Regions from separate parts of the Terrabacter sp. FW104-15G4B genome, predicted to be linked through region 2. Evidence: predicted binding sites of a transcription regulator. Region 2 holds the regulator's gene; each other region holds the start of a gene.
The links. The regulator HrcA, encoded in region 2, represses chaperone genes, less so after heat shock. The targets are predictions, from matches to a motif close to TTNGCACTCGNNNNNNNCGAGTGCNAA.

Region 1 (5,284 bases), on a different contig from region 2:
TGCGTCGGCGGCAACGCCCCCGTCGACGACGTCGTGCGCAACACGCTGCTGGTGCTCGAGACCGCCGGTCGCGCGGACGTCCCGGTTGCGCGCGGCGCCGAGCGGCCCCTGCTCGAGAGCCCCGTCGACGCACGGCACGTGCACGGCGACGACGGCATGGGCGACCTCGGCTGGGGCCCCGCCGCGACCCGTCCGGACCCGAGGCACGCGGTCGAGCTGCTTCGGGACGTATGCCGTGAGGCGGCCGCCGCCGACCGCCCGGTCACGCTCCTGCCCCTCGCGCCGTTGACGAACATCGCGCTCCTGCTGCGCACGTATCCCGATGCGGCACAAGGCATCTCGGAGATCGTCTTCATGGGCGGCGCCGCGAATGTGGGCAACGCCACGGCCTCGGCAGAGTTCAACGTCTTCCACGACCCCGAGGCGGCCGCGATCGCCCTCGATGCCGCCGCCGACCTGGGGATCCCGGTCACGATGTACGGCCTCGACGTCTTCTACGAGCCGGTCATCGGGGCCGACGTCGTGCGCGAGCTCGTCGGCGTCGGCGGGCGGGGTGCCGCCGAGCTCGGCGGGCGGCTGCTCGACTTCCAGAACGCCCGCTTCGGCCGCGAGGCGTCGACGATCGGCGACGCAGGAGCCGTGTGCGCCGTCCTCGACCGGGCGGCCCTGACGACGGAGACCCTTCCCATCCGGGTGGAGCTCGCCGGCACGTGGTCGCGTGGGCGCACCATCGTCGACCGCCGTGACTGGAGCGGCGACATGGCGCACGACCCGCACGGCGAGGCTCCGGTCCGCATCGACGTGGCGCTGGCCGTCGACGGGCCGCGCTACTCCAAGCTCTGGGCCGACACCCTGCTCGGCCGGGTCGGGGCGCCCTGATGGGACGCGTGGCCGTGCTCGGCTCGCTCAACGTCGACGTCGTCACTCTTGTGGAGCGCCACCCGGCGCCGGGCGAGACGGTGCTGGGCGAGGCCGGCGGCCGTTTCGCCGGAGGCAAGGGTGGCAACCAGGCTGTTGCCGCGGCGAGGGCGGGGGTGAGCCACGTGCAGATGCTTGCGCGGGTGGGCGCCGACGAGGCCGGCGCCGTATACCTCGAGCGCCTGGCCGGGCTCGGGATCGACGCCTCGCCCGTCTCGACCAGCCCGTCCGCGCCCACGGGCACCGCCCTCATCACCGTCGACCAGCAGGGCGAGAACTCCATCATCGTCATCGCGGGCGCCAACGGCGAGGCGGACCCGTCCCTCGCGGCCGAGGCGAGCCGCCTGGGCCCCGGTGACGTGCTGCTCTGCTCGCTCGAGGCGCACCTCGACACGGTGGCCGACGCCGCGAGGGCCGCGCATGCGGCCGGTGCCCGCGTCGTCCTCAACCTCGCGCCGTATGCCGCCCTGCCGCCCGACGTCATCGCGCTCGCCGACCCCGTCGTGGTCAACGAGTCGGAGATGCGGGCGCTCGCGGACTCCGACCTGATGCCGCAGTCGCTGCTCGTGACCTTCGGGGCTGCGGGCGCGCGGTGGGGGACCGACGGGGTCGATGGCATACCCGTGGCTTCGAGCGACCTCGGTGACACCGTCGGCGCCGGGGACGCGTTCTGTGGTGCCCTGGCGGCCGCGCTGGCCGCCGGGGCCGACCGGCAGGCTGCCCTCGAGGCGGCGAACGCAGCGGGTGCGGCCGCCGTGCGCTGGGTCGGCGCCCAGCCGGACGCGGCCCTCTGACGCCCCCTGCACCTGTGGGCGTGGTGGCTCGTGCCGAGCGGCCGCGCGACTGACGTCGCCCCTTCCTCGACGATCTGCGGGTGGTCCTGCATCCGATGGGGTGATCACCCCACCAGACGGCAGATCATGCGGCAGGTCCCGCGCGTCAGGCAGGCGTCGGATGGGTCAGGCCGGCGTCACGACGAGCGCGACCTGGCTGCCGCCGACCCGCGTCAGCACCAGGGTGGCCCCCGAGCCGCCCTTGCCGCGTCCGGTCATCTTCAGCTGCCGGCGCAGCGCGTCGGCGTCGATGGTGACGCCGCGCTTCTTGACCGTGACGCGGTCGTGTCCGTGGTCGCGCAGCCAGCGTGCGAGGCGCTTCGTCGACAGGGGCATCGCCTCGACGACCCGGAAGCGGCGGGCCCAGGGCAGCTCGAGGGCGCTGCTGCTCGACACGTAGCCGACTCCGGTCGCGAGCTCGGCGCCGTCGACCGCCGCGACCAGCGCGCCCGTGAGGCCGGCGCGGATGACGGCCCGGTCCGGCTCGTGGAGCCACTCGCCGATGTCGTTGACCGACATGAGCGCGGGACGCGCGCTGCCCTCGGCGGCGTCCGCCTCCGTGACGACGGCCGTCGAGGTCTCGCTGCAGACGGCCGCGGTGCGCCCCGCCGTCGCGACGAGGGGCCCCCACCAGACCGCGCACTCGAGCACCTCGCCGTGCCACGAAGTCCACTGCGCCTCTGCGCCGCCCGGCACCCGACCGTGGGGAAACGCGGGGGAGAGCTTCGCCCCGGTCGCCGGCACCTGCTCGGCGAAGTCGAGCACCTGCGACCACGACGGCGAGATGGCGTCGAGGGAGAAGACGCGCTTGGTGCGCCCCTTGGCGTCCGCCACCCCGGTGATTCGGCGGGCCGGGTCCAGCCACAGGCCGAGGTGCCGGCGCCCGTCGCCCTGGGGGATGCTCACGTCCTCGGCGAGTCCGTGGGTCACCCGCGCTGACGGCCAGTGGCGGAGGTTGACGGCGGCGACGCGGGCGGTGGTGTCATCGGCGTCGACGGCGTGGACGTTGAGCTCGAGTCCTGCGAAGGCCATCGCGTCGGCGCCCAGCCCGCAGCCGAGGTCGTAGACGTCCCGGACGCCGGCGGCGGCATACCGGTGCGCGTGCCGGGCGGCAATTGCGAGGCGGGTCGACTGCTCCAGCCCGTCGGAGGTGAAGAGCATCCCTGCCGCGAAGTCGCCGAACTTCTCGGCGCCCCGGGAGCGCAGCCGCGACTGGGTCATCGCCGCGGCGACGAGGTCCGCGGCGAAGCCGGCCTCACGCAGCCGACCCTGCAGGTGCAAGGACGTGCCCTCGTCGTAGGGCGGCAGCGACTGGAGCAGCGCCCAGCCCTCACCCGCGGCGAGGCGATCGACCATGGCGGCGTCCATCCCGCCATCCTCGCAGGCCCCCCGTCGAGGGGGCGGGGCCGGCCGGAAGGAGGCGTGCGGGCAGTGTTCGGAGCACTCGCGGGCGCAGGGCCGCCGGGTCCGTGAGCTCCCGAGCATTGGCACTCGACTTGACCGAGTGCTAACGGCATACCTAGATTTCATCTTGTTGGCACTCTCGACCTGAAAGTGCCAGCGCCCTCCTCGAGGGAGGTCGACCCCCGCGACGGCGGCCAGCCTCGAAGAGCCCACAGTCCGTAGTCAGTTTCCGACTGTCCCGAAGGGAAGGTCACCACCGTGTCGGTTTCCATCAAGCCGCTCGAAGACCGCATCGTCGTCAAGTCCCTCGAGGCCGAGCAGACCACCGCTTCCGGCCTCGTCATCCCGGACACGGCCAAGGAGAAGCCCCAGGAGGGCGAGGTCCTCGCCGTCGGCCCCGGCCGCTTCAACGACAACGGCACCGAGCGCGTCCCGCTCGACGTCCAGGTCGGCGACAAGGTCATCTACAGCAAGTACGGCGGCACCGAGGTCAAGTACGGCGGCGAGGAGTACCTCATCCTCTCCGCGCGCGACGTCCTCGCCATCGTCGGCTGACCCAGCCGTATGCCGTGAACGCACCCCGGTGAGCCCCGTCGGGGTCTCCCCGGGGTGCGTCTCGTTCCACCAGATCCCCCGTACCGCATCGCATCACGAGCCAAAAGGAACACCATGGCCAAGAAGCTGGAGTTCAACGACTCCGCCCGCAAGTCGCTGGAGCGCGGCGTCGACGCGCTCGCCAACGCCGTCAAGGTGACGCTCGGCCCGAAGGGTCGCAACGTCGTCATCGACAAGAAGTGGGGCGCCCCGACGATCACGAACGACGGCGTCACCATCGCCCGCGAGATCGAGCTCGAGGACGCCTACGAGAACCTCGGCGCACAGCTCGCCAAGGAGGTCGCCACCAAGACCAACGACGTCGCCGGTGACGGCACGACGACCGCGACCGTCCTCGCCCAGGCCATGGTCAAGGAGGGCCTGCGCAACGTTGCCGCGGGCGCCGCCCCGGCCGCGCTCAAGCGGGGCATGGACAAGGCCGTCACGGCCGTCAACGACCGCCTCCTCGAGAACGCTCGCGAGGTCGACGGCAAGGACGAGATCGCCTCGGTCGCCACGCTCTCCGCCCAGGACACCACCCTCGGTGGTCTCATCGGCGAGGCGTTCGACAAGGTCGGCAAGGACGGCGTCATCACCGTCGAGGAGTCCTCGACGACGGCGACCGAGCTCGAGTTCACCGAGGGGATGCAGTTCGACAAGGGCTACCTCTCGGCCTACTTCGTCACCGACACCGAGCGCATGGAGACCGTCCTCGAGGACGCCTACATCCTCATCAACCAGGGCAAGATCTCCTCGGTCGCCGAGGTGCTCCCGATCCTCGAGAAGGTCGTGCAGTCGGGCAAGCCGCTGCTCATCATCGCCGAGGACGTCGACGGCGAGGCTCTCTCGACCCTGGTCGTCAACAAGATCCGTGGCACCTTCAACGTCGCCGCCGTCAAGGCGCCCGGCTTCGGCGACCGCCGCAAGGCCATGCTCCAGGACATCGCCATCCTCACCGGTGGCCAGGTCATCGCGCCCGAGGTCGGGCTCAGCCTCGACCAGGCCGACCTGACCGTCCTCGGCCAGGCCCGCCGCGTCGTCCTCACCAAGGACAACACGACGATCATCGACGGCAACGGCGAGGAGGGCGAGGTCTCCGGCCGCGTCCACCAGATCAAGGCCGAGATCGAGCGCACCGACTCCGACTGGGACCGCGAGAAGCTCCAGGAGCGCCTCGCCAAGCTCGCCGGCGGCGTCTGCGTCATCAAGGTCGGCGCGCACACCGAGGTCGAGCTCAAGGAGAAGAAGCACCGCATCGAGGACGCCATCTCCGCGACGCGTGCCGCGATCGAGGAGGGCATCGTCGCCGGTGGCGGCACCGCCCTCATCCACGCGGCGTCCGCGATCGACACCCTCGAGCTCACCGGTGACGAGGCCACGGGCGCGACCATCGTGCGCAAGGCCCTCGCTGAGCCGCTGCGCTGGATCGCCGAGAACGCCGGCCTGCAGGGCTACGTCGTCACCTCGAAGGTGGCCGAGCTCGGGCTGGGCCAGGGCCTCAACGCGGCCACGGGCGAGTACGGCGACCTGATCGC
Region 2 (5,284 bases):
CGACACCTCCTCCGGGGCGATCGGGGTGAACGTCGCGCTCGCCCACCTCGCAGTCCCCGGACTGCCCTTCGGTGGCGTCGGCGCCAGCGGCACCGGCGCCTACCACGGCGAGCGGTCGGTCGAGCTGTTCTCGCACACGAAGTCAGTGCTCTCGCTGCCCACCCGCCCGGACACGACGGTGTGGGTGCGGCCACCCTTCACCGCGCGCAAGGAGCGGGTCATCGACCGGATCGTCGCCCCCGGCCGGGTGCGCGGACGCCGACGCGGACGAGGGCGGCCGACCGCTCAGGCACCCGAATGACAGCGGTGTCATTAGCACGGAAGAGGTCGTTGGGCACGTAAGTGCCTTGCGTGTCGCCTGTGATTATTGGGAAAATTCAGCACCGGCGCACTGAATGTCCTAGATTGCCGTGTGCACCCCCCACGGCGATCACGGGAGACCCCTATGCCTTCGGCCAACCACCTCCAGGCCGGCGCCTTCCGCGGCCGCCGTATGCGAGCCGGAAGAGCTGCCGTGCTGCTGGTCACGGCGATCGCCATGCTCGCGTCGACCGTGGGGCTGGCTGGTCCGGCCCGCTCCTACGAGTGGAACGTGCTGTGCACGGGGTACACCGGTACGGGCGGCTGCAGCACCGCCCCCTACTCCAACGCCGGCTACCCGGCCCACGCCAGCACCAGCTACTGGAGCCAGTCGGTCGGACACAACTGCACGAACTACGTCGCCTACCGGCTGGTGACGAACGGGATGCCCAACAAGCGGCCTGCCGAGCTCTCGGGCAACGCCTACAACTGGGGCTCGGCGTTCGCCAGCAAGATGGACGATGCGCCGGCCGTGGGCTCCGTGGCGTGGTTCGGGCAGTCCTTCTCGAGCACGGGCCACGTCGCCTACGTCGAGAAGGTCGTCTCGGCAGACCAGATCCTCATCTCCGAGGACAACTGGGGAGGCGACTTCCGCTGGCGCTCGGTCAGCCGCTCGGGCGGCTACTGGCCGGCCGGTTTCATCCACTTCATGGACCAGGGCCCCAAGGTCGTGGCCCCGGCCGGCTACCCGACCTACCGGCCCGTGGCGCCGACGCGCATCGTGGACACGCGGTCGTCGATCGGTGCGACCGGGCGGCTGGCCGGCGGCAGCGACACCAGCGTCCTCGTGACCGGCAAGGCGGGCCTGCCCAAGACGGCGGTGGGGGCCGTCGTCGTCAACGTGACGGCGGTGAAGCCGAGCGCGGCGGGCTGGCTGCTGACGTACCCCTCCGGCACCTCGCCGGCGGCCTCGTCGACACTGAACTTCGCGGCGGGCGACGTGGTCGCCAACCAGGCCGTCGTCGGCGTGGGCAGCGACGGTCGGATCCGGCTGAAGGTCAGCCAGACGACCGACGTGCTGGTCGACGTCGTCGGCTGGTACCCCGCCTTCGGCAACCTCGACACCGAGACCCCCACGCGCCTGCTCGACACCCGCACCGGCCTCGGGACGAGCGCGGGGCGGCTGGCGGCCGGCGGCCGGGTGGACCTGCGCGTCACCGGTAACTCGGTCGTCCCGGCGTCGGGCGTGGACTCCGTGCTGCTCAACGTCACAGCGGTCCGTCCGGCCAAGAACGGGAACCTGGCCGTGTGGCCGACGGGAGCGCCCACGCCGAACTCGTCGTCCCTCAACTACAGCGCGGGCGCCTCCATCTCGGGGCTCGTCGTCGCCAAGGTCGGCAGCAACGGAAGCGTCAGCATCCGATCCTCCGCAGCCACCGACGTCGTCGCGGACGTCGTGGCCTGGTATCCCTCCGCGACCGACTACCACGGGCTCACGCCCGCCCGGCTGCTCGATACCCGCAACGGCACGGGCGTCGCCTCCAGCGGCTCGCTCGCCGGCGGGACCGCTGTGCGCCTGAAGGTGACCGGGCGCGCGGGCGTGCCGTCGACCGGCGTCAAGGCCGTCGTGCTCACCGTCGTGGCCACGGGTCCGCAGCAGGCGGGTTACCTGACGGCCTACCCGTCCGGCACGGCGCGTCCGTCCACGTCCAACCTCAACTACGTGGCGGGCCAGACGATCGCCAACACCGCCTTCGTCAAGCCCAGCAGTGACGGCTACGTCGAGATCTACGTGCAGGCGTCGACCCAGGTCGTCGCCGACGTCCAGGGGTACCTGGCGCAGTAGCCGTACGCAGGGGGAGGAGCAGCTGCCGGCCTGCCCCTCACCTCATGCGCCGGGTTCGGTCACGAAGTCGATGAGCTCCTCGACGCTGGCCAGCAGCGTCGGCTCGAGGTCGGCATAGGTGCGCACCGTTCCGAGGATGCGCTTCCAGGCGTTCGCGATGTCGGCCTGGGTCGCATGGGCCCAGCCCAGCTCGGCGCAGATGCCGTGCTTCCACGACGTGCCGCGGGGGATGACGGGCCACTGCCGCCAGCCGAGGCGATCCGGGCGCACTGACTGCCACACGTCGACGTAGGGGTGCCCGAGAATCTTGACGTGACGGGTCAGACCCGGCAGGGCCCGGGCCTGCTCGACGATGCGGGCCTCCTTGGTGCCGGGCACCAGGTGGTCGACGAGGATGCCGAGCCGTCGCCCCGGACCGGGCTGGAAGTCGGAGATGATCGCGGCGAGGTCGTCCACGCCGTCCATGAGCTCGACGACGACGCCCTCGACGCGCAGGTCGTCGCCCCACACCTTCTCCACGAGCTCGGCGTCGTGCCGCCCCTCGACGTAGATCCTCGACCCGCTCGCCACCCGGGCGCGGGCGCCCTCGACCGCCACCGAGCCGCTCGCCGTGCGGGAGGCGGCGCGCCTGGCCTCGGCGAGGGCGACGCCGGCCGCGGCAGTCGGAGCCGTCAGCGTGACCGGTGCCCCGTCGAGCAGGAAGCCGGGTCCCAGCGGGAACGCCCTGGTGCGGCCCCGGCGGTCCTCGAGGTGGACGACGTGCATGCCCCCCGCCTTCTCGACCCGGACGACCGCGCCGACCCATCCGGTCTCGACCTCCTCGACGACGAGCCCCGGCTCCGCCGGGGTCGGGACGGAGCGGCCCCGCTTGGGGGTACGCCAGTCGCCGCTGAGCACGTCGGAGCCGTAACGATCGTTGGGAGACACGACAAGGGAGGGTATGCCGTCGCGCCAGGTCGGGCGCGACCGCCACGCGGGCGCGGGCCCGGGGTGGCCGCATACGGTAGGACGAGATCGAGGATCCGCCGCCCACGACGTAGACTTGGCACTCGTCGAACGAGAGTGCCAGAACCGTGAAGGAGGGACGCGATGAGCGAGGACCGCAGGCTCATGGTGCTGCGCGCAATCGTGCAGGACTACGTCCAGACCTCCGAGCCCGTCGGGAGCAAGGCCCTCGTGGAGCGGCACCACCTCGGGGTGAGCGCGGCGACCGTGCGCAACGACATGGCCCTGCTCGAGGAGGAGGGCCTGATCCACGCGCCGCACACGTCGGCGGGCCGCGTGCCCACCGACGCGGGCTACCGGGTGTTCGTCGACCGGCTGAGCGCCGTCAAGCCCCTCGGGCCCGGTGAGCGAAGGGCGATCGTGCAGTTCCTGCAGGGCGCCGTCGACCTCGACGACGTCGTCGACCGCACGGTGCGGTTGCTCGCCAGCCTGACGCGCCAGGTCGCCGTCGTGCAGTACCCGTCGCTCACCCGCTCGACCGTGCGGCACATCGAGCTCGTCCCCATGGGTTCGACGCACCTGATGATCGTGCTCATCGTCAACACCGGACGTGTCGAGCAGCGCGTCGTCGACACCGGGAGCGTGCTCACCGACGCCCGGGGGGAGGCGCTGGTCGCCTCTCTCCGCTCGCGCATCAACGAGGTCGCGGCCGGTGTGCCGTTCACCGCGGCGGCCTCCCGGCTGCGGAGGCTCGTCGGCGAGGCCGACGAGTCCGACGAGTCCGACCGTGCCTCGCTGGAGGCAGTGGTGTCAGCTCTCGGCGACGCCCTCGTCGAGGAGCGCGAGGAGCGTGTCGTGCTCGCGGGTCAGGCCAACCTCGCTCGCGCCGGCGCCGACTTCCCCCGTTCCATCGGCCCGATCCTCGAGGCACTCGAGGAGCACGTCACCCTGCTCCGGCTGCTCGGCCAGCTCGGCGACGACCCCGATCTCGTGTCGGTGCGCATCGGCTCCGAGAACCCCGTGACCGGGCTGCAGACCACCTCCCTGGTGTCGATGGGGTACGGGTCGGGGGCAGAGCGGGTGGCCAGTCTCGGGGTGCTCGGCCCGACCCGCATGGACTACCCCACGACCATGGCCTCGGTGCGCGCGGTCGCCCGCTACGTGTCCGAGATCCTCGACGAGAACCAGAGCACCTGACCCGCACGACCTCGGCCAGTCCCACCGGTGCAGCGTCCCGCTGGAACCGAAAGCACCACGTACCAAAGGAATCTCAGCTTGAACGACTACTACGCCGTCCTCGGTGTCTCGCGCGACGCGAGCCAGGAGGAGATCAAGAAGGCCTACCGTCGGCTCGCCCGCAAGCTGCACCCCGACGTCAACCCCGGCGCGGAGGCGGAGGAGGAGTTCAAGCGGGTCTCGCAGGCCTACGACGTGCTGTCCGACCCGCAGAAGCGCCAGTCGTTCGACATGGGCGCCGACCCGTTCGCGACGGCCGGCGGTGCCGGCTTCGGCGCCGGCCAGGGCTTCTCCTTCAGCGACGTCATGGACGCCTTCTTCGGGGCGGGCGCGACTGCGGGCACGCGTGGTCCGCGGCCGCGCACGCAGCGCGGCCAGGACGCGCTGGTGCGCCTCGACATCGACCTGTCCAAGGCCGTCTTCGGCTCCGAGGAGGAGCTCACCCTCGACACAGCGGTGGGCTGCACCCGCTGCGGCGGCGACGGGGCCGAGCCCGGCACCGGGCGCCAGACCTGCCCGATCTGCAACGGCGCCGGCGAGGTGCAGCAGATCCAGCGCAGCTTCCTCGGCCAGGTGATGACCTCGCGCCCGTGCGTCAACTGCCAGGGTTTCGGCTCGACGCTCACCGACCCGTGCCACGACTGCTCGGGTGACGGCCGGGTGCGCACCCGACGCTCGATCAAGCTCAAGATCCCGGCCGGTGTCGACACCGGCACCCGGATCCAGCTGACGGGGGAGGGCGAGGTCGGGCCGGGCAATGGGCCCAGGGCCGACCTGTACGTCGAGATCCACGTCGTCAACCACGACACCTACACCCGCCGCGGCGACGACCTGCACTGCAGCGTCGAGCTGCCGATGGCGGCGGCGGCGCTCGGCACGAGCTTCAAGCTCTCGACGTTCGACGGCATGCAGGACCTCGAGATCAAGCCCGGCACGCAGAGCGGCGACGTCATGACC
Region 3 (5,284 bases), on a different contig from region 2:
CTGGTGGGCGGCGCAGGCTCCCAGGATGCGTCCCGGCGCCTCGTCGGCGCCGGGATCGCCTCGGCGCCCGCCGCCGCGCTCACTGGCCTGGCCGAGTTCGCCTCCCTGTCGCAGCGCCCGCGCCGGGTCGCGGCGACCCATGCCGCACTCAACGTGGCGTCCCTGGGGCTGTATGCGGCGTCCTGGGCGGTGCGACCACAGCGGCACCGCGTCGGAGTGGCGTTGGGCCTTGCGGGGCTGACCGTCAACGGGCTCTCGGCCTACCTCGGCGGTCACCTCGCCATCGGCGAGAAGGTCGGCACGGCAAGCATCCCCACGGGACCGGCCGAGGGCAGCGACTCCCCCTGAGCCCCCGCCGGCCGTCTGTCGGCCGGTTGCCCGCCGCCTACAGCTGTTTGCGGACGCCCGCCTCGTGGACGAGTGACTCGAGCTCGACGCGGGGTGAGCCGGTCATGGTGTCGGCTCCCGCTCCTCGTCGACCCACGGGCAGCACCGTCGCGTGCCGTACGTCCTCCAGCTCGAACGCGAGGGCGGCATACGCAGCCAGGAACCCGAGCACGACCCCGGTCCAGCCCGCCGCGGAGAGCCAGCCGGAGGAGCCGGTGAGCTGGCCGATGCCGGTCACGGCGAACCGGATGGCGCTGAGGCCCATGACGGCCATGCCGGCGAGCTTGCCGGTGGCAGCGACGGTGGGCACGAGCATCGCGACGGCGGAGCAGAGGAGCAGCACGCCGAGCCCCGGGGACGTCGAGGCCGGCGGCGAGCCGAGCATGGCGAAGCCGACCGCCGCCCACGTGCCGGCCAGCACTCCCATGCCCGTGCCGGCGACGGGATCGCGGGCGAGGAAGCCGAGGACGCAGGCGATCAGCTGCAGGGGCACGGTCAGTCCGAGAATGCCTGTTGCCACCACTCGCCCCTGGGTGGCCTCGAGGACGCCGATCTGCAGCATCGCGAGGGCGGTCGTGGCCACCATGAGCGCGAGGAAGCCGAGAGGCAGCGGGTTGCCGATGGGGCGTACGACGACGCGGGTTCCAACGTCCGGGTAGCCGTCTGGTTGTGCACTCATGCGACCAGTGCCCGGGGCGAGATGTCCTCGAGCGCGTCGCCGGCGGTCGCGGTGCACAGGCGCGTGGTGGCGTCGACGTGGGTGGTGGGGTCCTCGGTGAGCACGGACACCCCTTACCCGGCATACCAGCCGTGAGTCCCAAGGGCTCTGGGGCGGGTCTGGGTAAGCGCACGGATGGCACCGTGAGGCTTCGTGCGGTGTCGGCCATCGACAAGGAGCACGACATGAGCGGACACCTCCCACCCATCCCGGTCGGGGCGGCAGCCGGCGCACCCTGCGACTGCGCCAGCTGCCCGAGTGGGTGCACCTGTGAGGCATGCAGCTGCGAGAACTGCACCTGCCCTCGCTGCAGCCACTCGAGCTGAGGAACATGGGGACTCCCCGGGTGACCCCAGCGACCCGGGGAGTCGATGACGACAGTTCCTGCGACAACGATTCTGCTGCGGCTGTCCTCCTTTCGCTCAGCAGGACGAGGTCGGGTCGGGCTCGGAGGCGAGCGCTCCCGACGGGGCGCGTGCGACCTCGGTGACTGCTCGTGAAGCCTCGCCGGTGTCCGCCGACCCTGGCCGGTCAGCGACCGGCTCCGGCCGGCTGGGCCGGTCGCTGCTGGCGGCGCCGATGGCGGCCAGCCGGCCGCGATGATGGCCTCGAACTCTGCGTCGAGCAGCTCCGGGTCGGTGCACACCAGCTCGAGGAACTGGCTGTCGAGGTCGATGGCCAGCTCGTCGGGTGCGGGGACCGGAGTGTCCACGGTCGACTCCTGCGTCAGGCGGTGATGGCCTGCCGGTTCTGCTTATGGTGCGAGATCTCGATCTTGCGCGGCTTCGCCTTGTCGGCGACCGGGATCGTCAGCGAGAGCACACCGAAGTCGTAGCTCGCCTGGATCCGTTCAGTGTCGAGGCTCTCCCCCAGCACGAGCTGGCGGCTGAAGACTCCTCTGGGCCGCTCGGCAGCGATGAGGTCGGCATCGCTCGCCCGGGTCGGGCGTTCGGCCTTGACCGTGACGACGTTCCGCTCGACGTCCAGGTCGATGGTGGACGGGTCCACCCCCGGAAGGTCGAGCTCGACGTGGAACGTGTCCCCTTCCCGCCAGGCGTCCATCGGCATGGCCGACGGCCGGGCTAGGGTGCCGTTCGCCCCCAGAGCCAGCTGGGCGACTCGGTCGAGCTCACGGAAGGGGTCGGTGCGCATCAGCATCGTCTTCACCTCCATCGCGTTTCTGGATGCTCCACGGTGGCCACGACCGCACCTCACGATCTGTGGCATGCGCTATAGATTTTTTGTAGCACTCATGAAAGTGTCGTGCAAGAGGTCCACCGCGACCGAGAGGACCGAGCGACATGACCGACGAGCGGCACCCCGATGCAGACCGAGGCCTCTACGGCATCACCATCGCCGCGGAGCTCGTCGGCATGGAAGCTCAGAGCCTGCGTCTCTACGAGTCACGGGGGCTGCTCACGCCTGACCGCACGAGCGGAGGCACCCGGCGCTACAGCCCCAACGACCTGACGCGGCTGCGCCGGATCGCCGAACTCATCGCGCGGGGGGTCAACCTCACCGGCGTCCGCCTGCTACTCGATTTGCAGGACGAGAACCACCGGCTGCGCGGACTGCTCCGCGACCGCGGCTGAGCCGCGGCTAGGCCCCGGACTCGCGCGAGCCGCCGGACTCACCGGCGTCACCGGCGTCGCCGGCGTTGGCGTCGTCGGCGTCGTCGGGGTCGTCGATGGCGATGACGACGCCCGACCGGGGCAGGGCAGGCACCCGCCCCCACGACCACCCCAGGTCCTGACCGTGCGCGAGGTGGCCCTCGAACTGCGCGAGACGGGCGCACGTCAGCGCCAGCAGCCCGTTCGCGACCAGCTCCCCGGGACAGCGGTGGCCTTCTTCGGGCCGGCCCCCTCCGTGCGGGACGAACGGCGGGCTCCACTCCGCCCCGGTCCCGAGGAAGCGCTCAGGGTCGAAGGCGTTGGGCCGGTCCCACTCCTGGGGGTCGTGGTTCGTGGCCATGATGTCGAGCACCACCCGCTGCCCGGCCGAGATGGGGCACTGCTCGAACTCCGTATCGGTGGTCGCCACCGCCGCGAGCGCCGGGACGAAGGGGTAGACGCGCCGCACCTCGTGGGCGAAGGCGGTGGCCAGCGGACCGTTGATCGCGCTCCCCCGCTCGGCGACCTCCTCGGCCAGCCGCCGGCGCCACTGCGGGGAGTCGGCCAGGGCCAGGGCGCCGAAGGCGGCGAAGCGGGCGACTGCCACCGTCGGACGCAGCACGTTGAGCAGCTCCACCCCTGCGGTATGGGCGTCGAGCAGCTCGCCGTCCGGTCCCCGGTGCGCCGCCACCCGGGCCAGCACGGAGTCCTCCGGCGGGGTGCGACGCCCGGCCCTCGTCTCCTCCACCAGACGCGACGCCCACCGGTCGCAGACGATCCGACGACGCCAGGCCCCGACATACGGCATACCGGGTGTGGCGAAGCCGTCGACGATGAGCGCGAGGTCCTCGGCGCGCCGGGCCTCGACGTCGGGGGTGGCCTCGATGCCGGCCCAGCGGATGACCGCGCGACCGTACACCTCGGTCGTCGTGGGAAAGACCACGCCACCACCGCGCTGGCGCCACGACTGCAGCGCGTCGACGAGCAGGTCGTCCGCAAGCTCGAGCAGCGACGTCAGCCGGGCGGGGTCCATCAAGGCGTCGACGAACAGGTCCTTGCGGTTGCGGTGCTCCTCGCCGTCCAGGCCGTGCACGGCGCCGCGACCGAAGAGCGGACGGGCGATCGCCTGCGGCATCGCCCCCTCCCGACGCATCCGTGAGGAGTCGTAGAACAGCTCCACGCCCTCGGACCCGCCGACGACCGTCGCGGGCCGGCCGAGCAGGCGCACCTTGGCGGCATACCGGGGGCGGACGGCTGCTTCAGCGGCGTCACGCTGTCGACGGGCACGAGCGGTGAAGACGTAGCCCTGGCGCACCAGGTCGACCGTCTGGTCGAACCACATGAGGACCTCCCTAGTCGGCTCAGCACTCCTCTACCCGGTGACCGCTGGGCCAAATCTGCCCTGCGGAGTCGCACGGGCCGCACCTACGGGAGAGTGACGGGCCGCGGGCTGGGTAGAGGAAGCAGCGATGGCGGTCGAGGCCTCGCCAGCCACCCCCGAAGGAGGACCACATGGAGCTGCTCGCAAGCACGACCATCCGCGCGGACGCCGGGCGCATCTACGACTTCTGGCATGACTTCAGCAACCTGCCCACGGTCATGGCCCACCTCGAGCAGGTCGTCGTCACGGGCGAGCGGAGCTCGCGCTGGACGGCGACCGCACCCTTCGGGCGGACCGTCGAGTGGGATGCCGAGACGACGGAGGACGTGCCCGGCGAGAGGATCGGCTGGAGCTCCGTCGGCTCGACCCAGGTGCCCAACGCGGGCAAGGTCTGGTTCGGCGTCGCCCCCGACGGCGAGAGCACCGAGGTGCACGTGCTGATCACCTACGACCTGCCCGGCGGCGCCGTGGGCAAGGCCGCCGCAACGTACTTCGGCGAGGAGCCGAACCAGCAGCTGAACGACGACCTCCGCCGCTTCAAGCAGGTGGTCGAGACCGGCGACATCGTCCGCTCGGACGGCGCCCCCTACGGCAAACGGGCACGCAAGGAGTTCCCGCAGCGGCCGGCACAGCCCCTGACCGCCGAGGAGCGGGACGAGGTGCTCGCATCATGAGGGCCGTGTGCTGGGCAGGACGCAACACCGTCGAGGTGCGCGACGTCCCTGACCCGTCGATCCTGAGCCCGCGGGACGCGATCGTGCGCGTCACCTCGACCGCCATCTGCGGGTCGGACCTTCACCTGGTCGACGGCTACGTCCCGTCGATGGAGAACGGTGACGTGCTGGGCCACGAGTTCATGGGTGAGGTCGTGGAGGTCGGCCCGGGCATCCCCCCGGGGTCGCTGGCGGTCGGCGACCGGGTCGTCGTGCCCTTCCCCATCGCCTGCGGCAACTGCGCGGCGTGCGCCCGCGAGCTCTACTCCTGCTGCGAGAACAGCAACCCCAACGCCGAGATCGCGGAGAAGATGTTCGGCCATCCCGTGGCCGGCATCTTCGGCTATTCGCACCTGACCGGAGGGTATGCCGGTGGGCAGGCGGAGTACGTGCGAGTGCCCTTCGCGGACGTGGGCCCGATCAAGATCACCTCGGACCTGACGGACGAGCAGGTGCTCTTCCTCTCCGACATCCT

Region 1: the regulator HrcA is predicted to act here: its motif matches at 3,236-3,262, upstream of groES (co-chaperone GroES).
Region 3: the regulator HrcA is predicted to act here: its motif matches at 2,349-2,375, upstream of AC3WRT_RS09310 (Hsp20/alpha crystallin family protein).

Annotation. Positions count from the first base shown of each region.
Region 1 covers NZ_JBYTCI010000013.1:23,769-29,052, reverse strand. The annotation lists gene AC3WRT_RS11850 (nucleoside hydrolase) at 1-879, shown strand, start outside; gene AC3WRT_RS11845 (PfkB family carbohydrate kinase) at 879-1,712, shown strand; gene AC3WRT_RS11840 (class I SAM-dependent methyltransferase) at 1,878-3,119, opposite strand; gene groES (co-chaperone GroES) at 3,414-3,710, shown strand; gene groL (chaperonin GroEL) at 3,825-5,284, shown strand, end outside.
Region 2 covers NZ_JBYTCI010000016.1:43,285-48,568, forward strand. The annotation lists gene AC3WRT_RS13490 (aldehyde dehydrogenase family protein) at 1-301, shown strand, start outside; gene AC3WRT_RS13495 (CHAP domain-containing protein) at 446-2,146, shown strand; gene AC3WRT_RS13500 (DUF3097 domain-containing protein) at 2,189-3,073, opposite strand; gene hrcA (heat-inducible transcriptional repressor HrcA) at 3,236-4,288, shown strand; gene dnaJ (molecular chaperone DnaJ) at 4,367-5,284, shown strand, end outside.
Region 3 covers NZ_JBYTCI010000009.1:19,207-24,490, reverse strand. The annotation lists gene AC3WRT_RS09320 (DUF2231 domain-containing protein) at 1-348, shown strand, start outside; gene AC3WRT_RS09315 (GPR1/FUN34/YaaH family transporter) at 386-1,066, opposite strand; gene AC3WRT_RS09310 (Hsp20/alpha crystallin family protein) at 1,832-2,263, opposite strand; gene AC3WRT_RS09305 (MerR family transcriptional regulator) at 2,407-2,697, shown strand; gene AC3WRT_RS09300 (cytochrome P450) at 2,705-4,057, opposite strand; gene AC3WRT_RS09295 (SRPBCC family protein) at 4,228-4,770, shown strand; gene AC3WRT_RS09290 (zinc-dependent alcohol dehydrogenase) at 4,767-5,284, shown strand, end outside.